DNA from 3 places in the Streptomyces sp. NPDC042002 genome. Region 2 is predicted to be linked to each of the others. Evidence: riboswitches for the same ligand, from Rfam matches in the RefSeq annotation. Region 2 holds a riboswitch; each other region holds the start of a gene.
What was found. Region 2 has a riboswitch for cyclic di-AMP ahead of ACZ6KY_RS09925 (M23 family metallopeptidase). Riboswitches for the same ligand answer to the same signal wherever they lie in the genome.

Region 1 (3,270 bases), on a different contig from region 2:
CCTCTCCCGCCATACGGCGCCGCCAGTGCCGTACGACGGCCAGCAGCAGGATCGGCCAGAGCGCGGCCGACAGGGCGAGCAGGACCTCGGCGAGCCCCTGCCACCCCAGTACGGAGAACCTGGTGCCGAGCACGGTGGTCGCCGCGACCGCGTTGAGCCCGGCCGGCGTGCCGGCCTGCCGCACCCATTGCTCCCGGTCGCCCGCCAGCCGGACGAGGAAGTCCGCGGCGAGCCCGAGCCAGGCGAGCGACGCCAGGACCAGCGCGATCCGGGAGAGGGTCTCGTAGCCGGTCAGGTGCAGCCCGATCGAGATGACGCCGGTGGCCATGACGGCGGTTCCGGCGGCGGGCGACCGTCCCGCCCACCAGGCGCGGAACGAAGCGGTGTCCGGCATGTCCGGTGTATCTGGCATGCGCCCGATGCTAGGGATCTCCGGACCGGTTACCGACGGGGCACGCGCGTGGGGAGCGCGAAAACACCGGGCACGCGTGCGTGGGGGACGAAAACAGCGGAGCACGCGCGCGTGGGATACGAAACGCCGGGGCACGCGTGCGTGCCGTACGAAACGAGGGGCACACGCGCGTGGAGCTTCAGTCGCTCCACGCGCGCGTGCCCCGCGAAGGATGTCGCCCGCGCCCCGGACTACGCCGGGCGCACCACGCTGTGGATCGCCGAGGTGCCGTCGTAGTAGATCGACTCCTCGCGGACGTACGCTCCCGGTTTCGGCGCGTGGATCATCATGCCGTTGCCGATGTAGAGGCCGACGTGGCTGATGTCGTTGTAGAAGAAGACCAGGTCACCGGGCTGGGCGTCGGCGAGGGAGACCGTCGTGCCGGCGTTCACCTGGTCGTAGGTGACGCGCGGGAGACCGACACCGGCGGCCTTCCAGGCGGCCTGGGTCAGGCCCGAGCAGTCGTAGGAGTCCGGGCCGGTGGCGCCCCAGACGTACGGCTTGCCGATCTGGGTGCGGGCGAACGCGAGCGCCTTGGCCGCCTTGGTCGCGTACGAGGAGTCCGGGGCCGTCGATCCCGTCGCCGGTCCGGCAGTCGATCCGGCCGTCGAGCCGGTCGTGGTGCCGGACGACTGCCGCTGGGCGGCCTTCTCGGCGGCCGCCTGCTGTCGTGCCAGCTCCGCCGCCTTGGCCGTGGCCCGCTCCTGCTTCTTCTTCTCGATGGCCGCCAGCCGCGCCTTGTCCTCGGCGTTCAGCTTCGAGAGCAGGCCGCGGGCCTCGCCGAGCTTGCGCTGCACCGCGGCCTTGGACGTCCTGAGCGCGTTCTGCGAGGCGGTCAGCGACTGCAGGCTCCGGCTGGCCTCCGTACGCTTCCTGGTGGTGGCGGCCTGGTCGGTGATGTAGTCGTCCACGGCCGCCTTCTGGCGGGTCGTCAGACGGCTCATCAGCTGGGTCTGGTCGAAGTAGTCCTGCGGGTTGTCCGCGAGCAGCAGTGTCGCGGTGCTGGGCGCGACGGCCCCGGTGCGGTACTGCGCCGCGGCGAACGAACCCAGCTCCTCGCGCGCGGTGTTGAGCTTCTCGGTGCGCTGGGCGACGTCGTCGAGCAGGGTGTCGACGCGCTTCCGCTGCTTGGCGGCCTTCTCCCGGGTCGCGTTGTACTTGTCGGTGGCCGTCTCGGCCTGGTGGTAGAGGTCGTTGACCTTCTTCGAGACCTCTTCGACGCTGGGTCTGGGTTCGGCCGAGGGGGCGGCGTTCGCCGTCTGGGAGAGCAGGGCCACGGAGGCGAGGGCCGCCGTGGCGAGGGCCGGGGTCCGTATGCCTGCGATGCGCGTACCCGTAGGACGCCATTTGCGGTGCGACGCCAAGAGAGGCGACTCCTTCCGTCATCCGCCTGCCGAGTTAGCTGTCGGGTTCGGGCGGGTGGTTCCGGAAGGTTGCCCTACGGTCCATGCCCCACAAGGCGGTTGGACCGATTCACCCCGAGTTCGGTGGGTCCCCGGCTCCGGCGGCCCGTGGGCGTACCGAACTCGGCGGAGGCCGCTCGGCCCGGCGAGGTTCGCCGGTTGCGGTCGAGTGGCCTTCCGGCACGCTAACCAACTGTTGTGGCCCGTGTGAAGGTTGATGTGCGATATGCCCGATACATTTTCGTGACCTTCGCCGCGTACTCCGTCTCATGTGATGCGTTTGAGTTGATCTATCCGTATATGGGGTCAATGGTGCTTGTGACCTTCATGTGATGGCGGCTCCCTTGCGGAGGCGTCCCGCCGAACCTCACCTGGAGTGACAGGTCGGTCATGAAAGGTGATGGGCGGTCGTGTGGGCCCGGATGTCCGGGATTCGCGTCACGAGTTCCGGTCGAGTTCCCGGGGTGGCGGCGGGCTGTCAGTGGGGCGGCCTAGACTCGGAGAGCGATGAGCAGCCTCTTTGACGACAGCTTCCTGGCGGACCTCAAGCCCTCCGCGGCCCACGAGGACGAACACCCGCCGCCGCCCGAGGACGATCACGTACCGGAGCCGGTTCCGGACGATCTGTTCGGCGGGAAGTTCGACATGCCGCCGAGCCGGGACGCGTACTACCGCGACGGCGCGCCCAGGCCCGCCGTGGACCCGGCGGCCCTGCTGGACGGACTGAACGAGAACCAGCGCGCGGCCGTGGTGCACTCCGGCTCCCCGCTGCTCATCGTGGCCGGTGCCGGCTCCGGCAAGACCCGGGTGCTCACGCACCGGATCGCGCATCTGCTCGGCGAGCGCAACGTCCACCCCGGCCAGATCCTCGCGATCACCTTCACGAACAAGGCCGCGGGCGAGATGAAGGAGCGCGTGGAGGCGCTCGTGGGCCCGCGCGCCAACGCGATGTGGGTGATGACCTTCCACAGCGCCTGCGTCCGCATCCTGCGCCGCGAGAGCAAGACGCTCGGATTCACCTCGTCCTTCTCGATCTACGACGCCGCCGACTCCAAGCGTCTGATGGCGCTCGTCTGCCGTGATCTCGACCTCGACCCCAAGCGCTTCCCGCCGAAGTCGTTCAGCGCCAAGATCTCGAACCTGAAGAACGAGCTGATCGACGAGGAGGACTTCGCCGCTCAGGCCACCGACGGCTTCGAGAAGACCCTCGCCCAGGCGTACGCGATGTACCAGTCGCGGCTGCGCGAGGCCAACGCGCTCGACTTCGACGACCTGATCATGACCACGGTCCATCTGCTGCGCGCCTTCCCGGACGTCGCCGAGCACTACCGGCGCCGCTTCCGGCACGTCATGGTCGACGAGTACCAGGACACCAACCACGCGCAGTACGCGCTCGTCCGGGAACTCGTGGGCACC
Region 2 (3,270 bases):
GCCGAGTACCTGTCCGGCACGGAGCGCCACCCGTGTGTGCCCCTCGGGCGAGAGGTGCAGTCGGTCGCCGTCCCAGGCACGGCGGTCCTGGATCGTCTTCAGGGACCAGAGGTCGAGGACGGGACAGCCGTAGCGGTCCGCGATGGCCCGCACATGTCCGTTGTAGGTGGCGATCTTGCCGCGCAGATGCTTGAGCACGGGAACGCCACGGGTGTCGAAGCCGGTGGTCACCATGACGGCGCCGACGGCGGAGGTGAGGTCGGCTATCGCGCGCTCGAAGCGCTCCGCGACCTCGTCGGGGTCGGTGCCGGGGCGGATGATGTCGTTGCCGCCCGCGCTGAACGAGACCAGGTCCGGGCCGAGCTCCTTGGCCTTCAGGAGCTGGGTCTCGACGATCTGGTCGAGCAGTTTGCCGCGCACGGCGAGATTGGTGTAGTTGAAATCGCCTTCGGGTCGCCGGTCGGCGAGAAGTACCGCGAACCGGTCGGCCCAGCCGACGAACGCCCCGTCGGGCCCAGGGTCGCCGACGCCTTCGGTGAAGCTGTCCCCCACCGCCACGTACGACCCGATCACTGATCTGTCGTCACTCTTCGAATCGTCTGCCACATCGACCCATGATTCACCTTTCGATGTGAGCTACGCGACCGTAGGGAAGGGTTGACGGGCGGTGAGATAAGCCACTCGCCAAGCGTTGGTCAACTCTGGAATAAGGCTCATATCAGGGACGTTGAAGCATCGATCACTCAGCGGCCGGAACGTCACGGGGGAATCGCTCGGCGCGGTCGCGCGCATTGCTCGACGACGGATACTTTCCTGGTACACGCGCCCCGTGACGGAAAACACCGGAGGCCGGACCCCGAGGATCATGGGGTCCGGCCTTCGGCGGCGCTCCTGCCGTCAGGTCAGGAGCGGGGCAAGCGCCTGGAACTCAGGGCGACGGGTCAGCCGACGGCGACACCGTGCGAGCGCAGGTACGCGACCGGGTCGACGTCGGAGCCGTAGTCCGGCGTGGTGCGGATCTCGAAGTGCATGTGCGGTCCGGTGACGTTGCCGGTCGCGCCGGAGAGGCCGATCTGCTGGCCCTCGGTCACGGTCTGCCCCGCCGAGACGGACAGGGACGACATGTGGGCGTACTGGGAGTACTTGCCGTCGGCGTGCTGGATGACGACCTGGTTGCCGTAGGCGCCGCCCCAGCCGGCGGAGACGACGGTGCCCGCGGCGATGGACTTGATCGTGGTGCCGGTCGGGACCACGAAGTCCACGCCCGTGTGGTAGCCGCTGGACCACATGCTGCCCGCCACCTTGTAGCCGGTGCCTATGGTGCCGCCCTGGACCGGCAGGGTGTAGCCGGAACCGTTGTCGGCGGAAGCGGTGTCGGGGGCGGCCGACTCGGTGGCCGGGGTCGCCTGGTCGGTCTTCGGCGCCGAGGTCGTCGTGCGGGTGGCCGAGTGGGCGCCGCCGGCGAAGGCGGCCTTCTTGCCGAGCGACAGCTTCAGACCGGGGTGGATCAGCGACGGGTCGCCGCCGATGGCGGAGCGGTTGTCGGAGTAGATCTTCTTCCAGCCACCGCTGACGTTCTGCTCGTCGGCGATCTTCGAGAGGTAGTCGCCGGACCTCACCGCGTACGTCTTCGTCGTGGCGGTCTTCTCGGCGGCGGGAGCGGCGGTCGCGGCCTTCTCGACATGCTGCGCCACGGCGGTGGCCGGGGTCGCGGCGTGGGCGCCCGTGGCTCCCATCAGAGGCAGCGCGAGTGCGGCGCCACCGGTTCCGGCCACGGCGATCGAGCGGGTGAAACGGAGGGACTTGGGACGGCGGTGCTTACCCTTCGCGGGCATGACGATTTCCTCTCCGGCGCCTGCGGGGTGAGCTGTCGGGTGCGGGCTGGAGATGCCCGGCCACGCTGCTGCGCGGCTGTACCCCTAGCCTGTTCCGGAGACCGGACCAGGCACGGAACCTGTGGGTCCCCCGCTCCTGCCGTGTACGGGTGAGTGTGCGGATTCCGGGCGGCGGCAGGATTGGGCGTCCGTCCGGATTGAGGCAGAACGTAAGCGAGATGAGAGCGCGTCGACAACTACGTGCGCTTTCCGTGCGCTCATCTTTCTTGATCCATGCGGGAATTGCCGTCACCCTCTGTGGAATGACGATCTTTCGGGCCCCTCAACGCGCCAGGAAACGCGGGCCGGTTGGGAAGTGAGGACAGCAACGCATCGTCACGAATATGACGCTCCTCACGCGACTCGACTCAGGGTGCCTTATTCCAGGGCCAGTTATAACGAAGGCGCCAATCCGGACAGAACAGCCAGATATGACGCGAACGGATATCCGTCACATCCGGACCTCCGCGCATTCCGGCACACGAAACGGTATGCGGCAATGCCCCATCTCGTTCCGATTCATCCCGTCGAGTCCGCACAGCAGGAAGAGGTGACCGACCCTTCGATGCATTCGAACGGACGTACCCATGGAGCAACATCATCAAAGGGGTCCTGTCCGGAAGGCGACGCCTGTGGACAACTCATTGCCTGAGGAACCCATGTCGTATCGTCGAGAGCGCGAGCCGGAACAACTGCCGACGAGCGACGCCGAGTCCAGCCCGGCGACGCCGGCGGCCGAATGGGAGGAGCCCCCGTGACGCAGCAGGTCCCGTCGACCGAGCCCGAGCTCGGCGGAGTGCGCAACTTCCGCGACGTGGGCGGTCTGCCCGCCGCGGACGGCCGACGAGTGCGCTACGGGCACCTGTTCCGCAGCGGCCACCTCGCTCACGCCACGGAGGACGACGCCGCGTTCCTCTCCTCTCTGGGACTCCACACGATCTTCGACTTCCGCAATGCCGCGGACCAGAAGCTGGAGGGCCCGGACGTCGAACTGCCGGGCGTACGGAACGTGAACCTTCCGCTGACCGACCCGGCGGACGGCGGCGAGTTCTGGAAGATGGTCCGCGACGGCGATCTCGACCAGCTGCGCGCGATCCTCGGCGACGGCAAGGCCGCGAACCGGATGATCAACTCGTATCGCACGATCATCAAGGAGCGCACGGCCGAACACTCCCAGGTGCTGCACGCGCTGGCCGAGGACAGTGTGCCCGCGCTGATGCACTGCGCGGCCGGCAAGGACCGCGCCGGACTGTCCATCGCGATCACCCTGCTCGCCCTCGGCGTCGAGCGCGAGGCGATCGTGGCCGACTACCTGGAGTCGAACGCCGCGCACCGCCGCTACAAGGTGCGCCGCAACAACACCTCGGCCGCCGCGTACTCCCCCGAGGTCATGGAA
Region 3 (3,270 bases), on a different contig from region 2:
CTGGCGTGGTGGGCTCATTATGCGCGGATTGCGCACGCTTCCTGTGGAGTTCACCCCGGTCAAATAGTGCTTGATCGGTTCATCGGCGACCCTTCGGAACCCCCGTCGAGGGAGTTCTTCCGAATACCGGAAAGGGCACCCTTCCGGCTACCGGAACATGACGCTCCATCAAATCTGTGATCTTCACGTGATCTGTACTGCATCGACTTGTGACAAGTGATCGAGTGCGGCTACCTTCACCCATCAACGCGGCGGCTCCGCTTCAGCACTTCGCAGGAGCCGCGGTGGTCCCCCGCTGTCACGCGAAAGGCTTCCGCATGCTCTCCGGGAACGGCCGTCACCGTCGCCCTCGTCAGGCCCCAGCCCTCGTCGTCGCCGCGGGGGTGACCGGATCGGCCATCGTCATCCCGTTGCTCGCCGCGTCGGGTGCGAGCGCGGCCGACGGGACCACCTGGGACCGGGTGGCGCAGTGCGAGAGTGGCGGCGCGTGGAGCGCCGACCAGGGCAACGGGTACTACGGCGGGCTCCAGCTCGACCAGGCGGACTGGGAGGCGTACGGCGGTCTCGAGTACGCCCCGAGGGCCGACCAGGCCAGCCGCTCGCAGCAGATAGCCGTCGCCGAGAAGCTGCTCGACGACCGGGGCCTCGCGGCCTGGCCGACCTGCGGACCGCTCTCCGGGCTCAGTGAGGGTTCGGCCGGGGTCCAGGTCGACACGGGCGTGGCCGACGGCTCGTCGAGCGCCGGGAGTGACGCTGGTTCGTACAGCTCATCCGGTTTGTCTACTTCGCCCAGCTCATCCCCTTTGTCGAACCTGGCCGGTTCGAGCGATTCGGCCGACTCCTCGGGCGCGACCGACAGCACCGCGAAGCCTGACGCCTCGCCGAGCCCCAGCGCTTCGAGCCGAGCGACCGACAAGAGTGACGAGTCGGGCAAGTCCGGACAGAAGGGCGCCTCTTCGAACGCCTCCGACACCGCGAGTGCGGGCACCGGCCGCCATCGTGGCGGAGACGCCACGGGGAGCGCGACCGGCAGCCCTGCCGACAGCGCCACGGGGCGGCACGCGTCGAGCACCCCGGGCCCCTCGGTGACCCCGAGCGACAGCGTCGACAACTCGTACGTCAGCACGAACCTCTGGAACGTTTCCGACGTCCTCGGCCTCGAAGGCGGATGGGGTGGCCAGTCCGCCGCGGACAGCGGGGCGACCGACGCCGGTCCCGGCCTCATCGTCCCCGGTCGGAGCATTGCCGTCACCGCCGAAACGGTGCAGAACTAGCGGGAGTTCACGTCACGGTTCGCTGTGGAATGTCCGGTTTGGTGCAACTGAGAGATGGGTCTCAGAAGCCCTGATCGTCTTTGATATTCCGCCGATCGACTGCTTACGGTCGTGACCGCTCGCCACAGCGGGCCCCGACGGTCACAACGCCGAATCCTGCCAGCGGCCGTACGGGAACAGTCGTCGCGTCATGCGCCGTAGGCAGGAGCGGGGGACCCAAGGTAGGCGCCGGGACCGGGAGTTGAGAGACACCCGGGAACGGCTTGGGGTTAAGTCGCGTGTCGGACGTCCTGGAGACGGGACCGACGGCACGCGGCCGGGCAACTCAACCGGCCCGAACCCGACAGCTCACCTCGCAGGCGTCGGTGAGGGGATCACTCCATGCTGTTTTCCAGCAAGGGCAAGCACCGTCGTCCGAACAAGGCCACCCGCGTCGCCGCGCTCGCCGGTGTCACCGGTGTCGCCATCGCCGCCCCGCTGATGGTGGCCGGCAACGCCTCCGCCGCCACCGCCTCCGAGTGGGACGCCGTCGCCCAGTGCGAGGCCGGCGGCAACTGGTCGATCAACACCGGCAACGGCTACTACGGCGGCCTGCAGTTCTCCGCCTCCACCTGGGCCGCGTACGGCGGCACCGCCTACGCCTCCACCGCCGACCAGGCCTCGAAGTCGCAGCAGATCACCATCGGTGAGAAGGTCCTCGCCGCGCAGGGCAAGGGCGCCTGGCCGACCTGCGGCACCGGCCTGTCGAGCGCCGCGTACAGCGGTGGCACCTCGACCCCGTCGACCCCGTCGACCTCCTCCGGATCCTCCTCGTCGAGCGGCTCGCAGAGCGCCACCACCACCCGTACGACGGATCAGGCCGCCTCGCGTTCCGCGGAGCGCCCCGCCGCCCAGAAGACCGTCACCACCCCGACCGGCAAGAAGGTCAAGAAGGGTGACGGCGAGTACAAGGTCGTCAAGGGCGACACCCTCAGCTCGATCGCTGAGAAGAAGCACGTCAAGGGCGGCTGGCAGAAGCTGTTCAAGCTGAACAAGGACATCGTCGCCGACGCCGACTTCATCTACCCGGGCCAGCAGCTGCACCTCGGCTGAGCGCGGCCGCACGCCGGCCCGACGGGGTCGCCTTCGGCGGAGGGCGACCGTGGTCCCGGCCGTGCGCGGCATCGCCCCAGATGCCCCGGCTGAATGACAGCTCATGATGGCTCCCTCGCAGGCCGGGCCTCCACTCCGGAGGCCCGCCGAGGGCCCCCGTCCCCACGGGCTCCCCGCTCCGGTGCGTGTTCCCCCGCACGCACCGGAGCGGGGTTTTTCATTTCTTTTTTTGTTCCGTTCAGGAACAATATGTACTCTCACTTCTGCTCAAGGGGTGGTCGATCGGCTGGCCGATCCCCTCGGGCCGGATAGGCTCATCCCGCGGGGCTGCCAAGCCCCGCATACCCGCGTCACATCCCAGAAGGAGATGCTCGTGCCGTCCATCGACGTCGTCGTAGCCCGGGAAATCCTGGACTCCCGAGGCAACCCCACGGTCGAGGTCGAGGTCGGCCTCGACGACGGCAGCACGGGTCGTGCCGCCGTTCCGTCCGGCGCCTCCACCGGAGCGTTCGAGGCCATCGAGCTTCGCGACGGCGACCCCAACCGCTACCAGGGCAAGGGTGTCGAGAAGGCCGTCCTCGCCGTCATCGAGCAGATCGGCCCGGAGCTCGTCGGCTACGACGCCACCGAGCAGCGCCTGATCGACCAGGCGATGTTCGACCTGGACGCCACCGACAACAAGGGCTCGCTCGGCGCCAACGCCATCCTCGGCGTCTCGCTCGCCGTCGCGCACGCCGCTTCCGAGGCGTCCGACCTGCCGCTCTTCCGCTACCTGGGCGGCCCGAACGCGCACCTGCTGCCCGTTCCGATGATGAACATCCTGAACGGCGGGTCGCACGCCGACTCGAACGTGGACATCCAGGAGTTCATGATCGCCCCGATCGGCGCGGAGTCCTTCTCCGAG

Region 1: linked by a shared signal. The riboswitch ahead of ACZ6KY_RS27115 (C40 family peptidase) and the one ahead of ACZ6KY_RS09925 (M23 family metallopeptidase) in region 2 are both predicted to bind cyclic di-AMP.
Region 3: linked by a shared signal. The riboswitch ahead of ACZ6KY_RS31915 (transglycosylase family protein) and the one ahead of ACZ6KY_RS09925 (M23 family metallopeptidase) in region 2 are both predicted to bind cyclic di-AMP.

What each region holds. Positions count from the first base shown of each region.
Region 1 is NZ_JBVJCT010000022.1:16,807-20,076, reverse strand. Features, by position in the region: gene ACZ6KY_RS27120 (tellurite resistance/C4-dicarboxylate transporter family protein) at 1-412, opposite strand, end outside; gene ACZ6KY_RS27115 (C40 family peptidase) at 643-1,815, opposite strand; cyclic di-AMP (ydaO/yuaA leader) riboswitch at 1,824-1,993, opposite strand; gene pcrA (DNA helicase PcrA) at 2,362-3,270, shown strand, end outside.
Region 2 is NZ_JBVJCT010000004.1:509,592-512,861, reverse strand. Features, by position in the region: gene ACZ6KY_RS09930 (SGNH/GDSL hydrolase family protein) at 1-573, opposite strand, end outside; gene ACZ6KY_RS09925 (M23 family metallopeptidase) at 942-1,835, opposite strand; cyclic di-AMP (ydaO/yuaA leader) riboswitch at 1,838-1,997, opposite strand; gene ACZ6KY_RS09920 (tyrosine-protein phosphatase) at 2,629-3,270, shown strand, end outside.
Region 3 is NZ_JBVJCT010000030.1:92,853-96,122, forward strand. Features, by position in the region: gene ACZ6KY_RS31905 (cytochrome P450 family protein) at 1-67, shown strand, start outside; gene ACZ6KY_RS31910 (transglycosylase family protein) at 318-1,274, shown strand; cyclic di-AMP (ydaO/yuaA leader) riboswitch at 1,458-1,651, shown strand; gene ACZ6KY_RS31915 (transglycosylase family protein) at 1,656-2,366, shown strand; gene eno (phosphopyruvate hydratase) at 2,734-3,270, shown strand, end outside.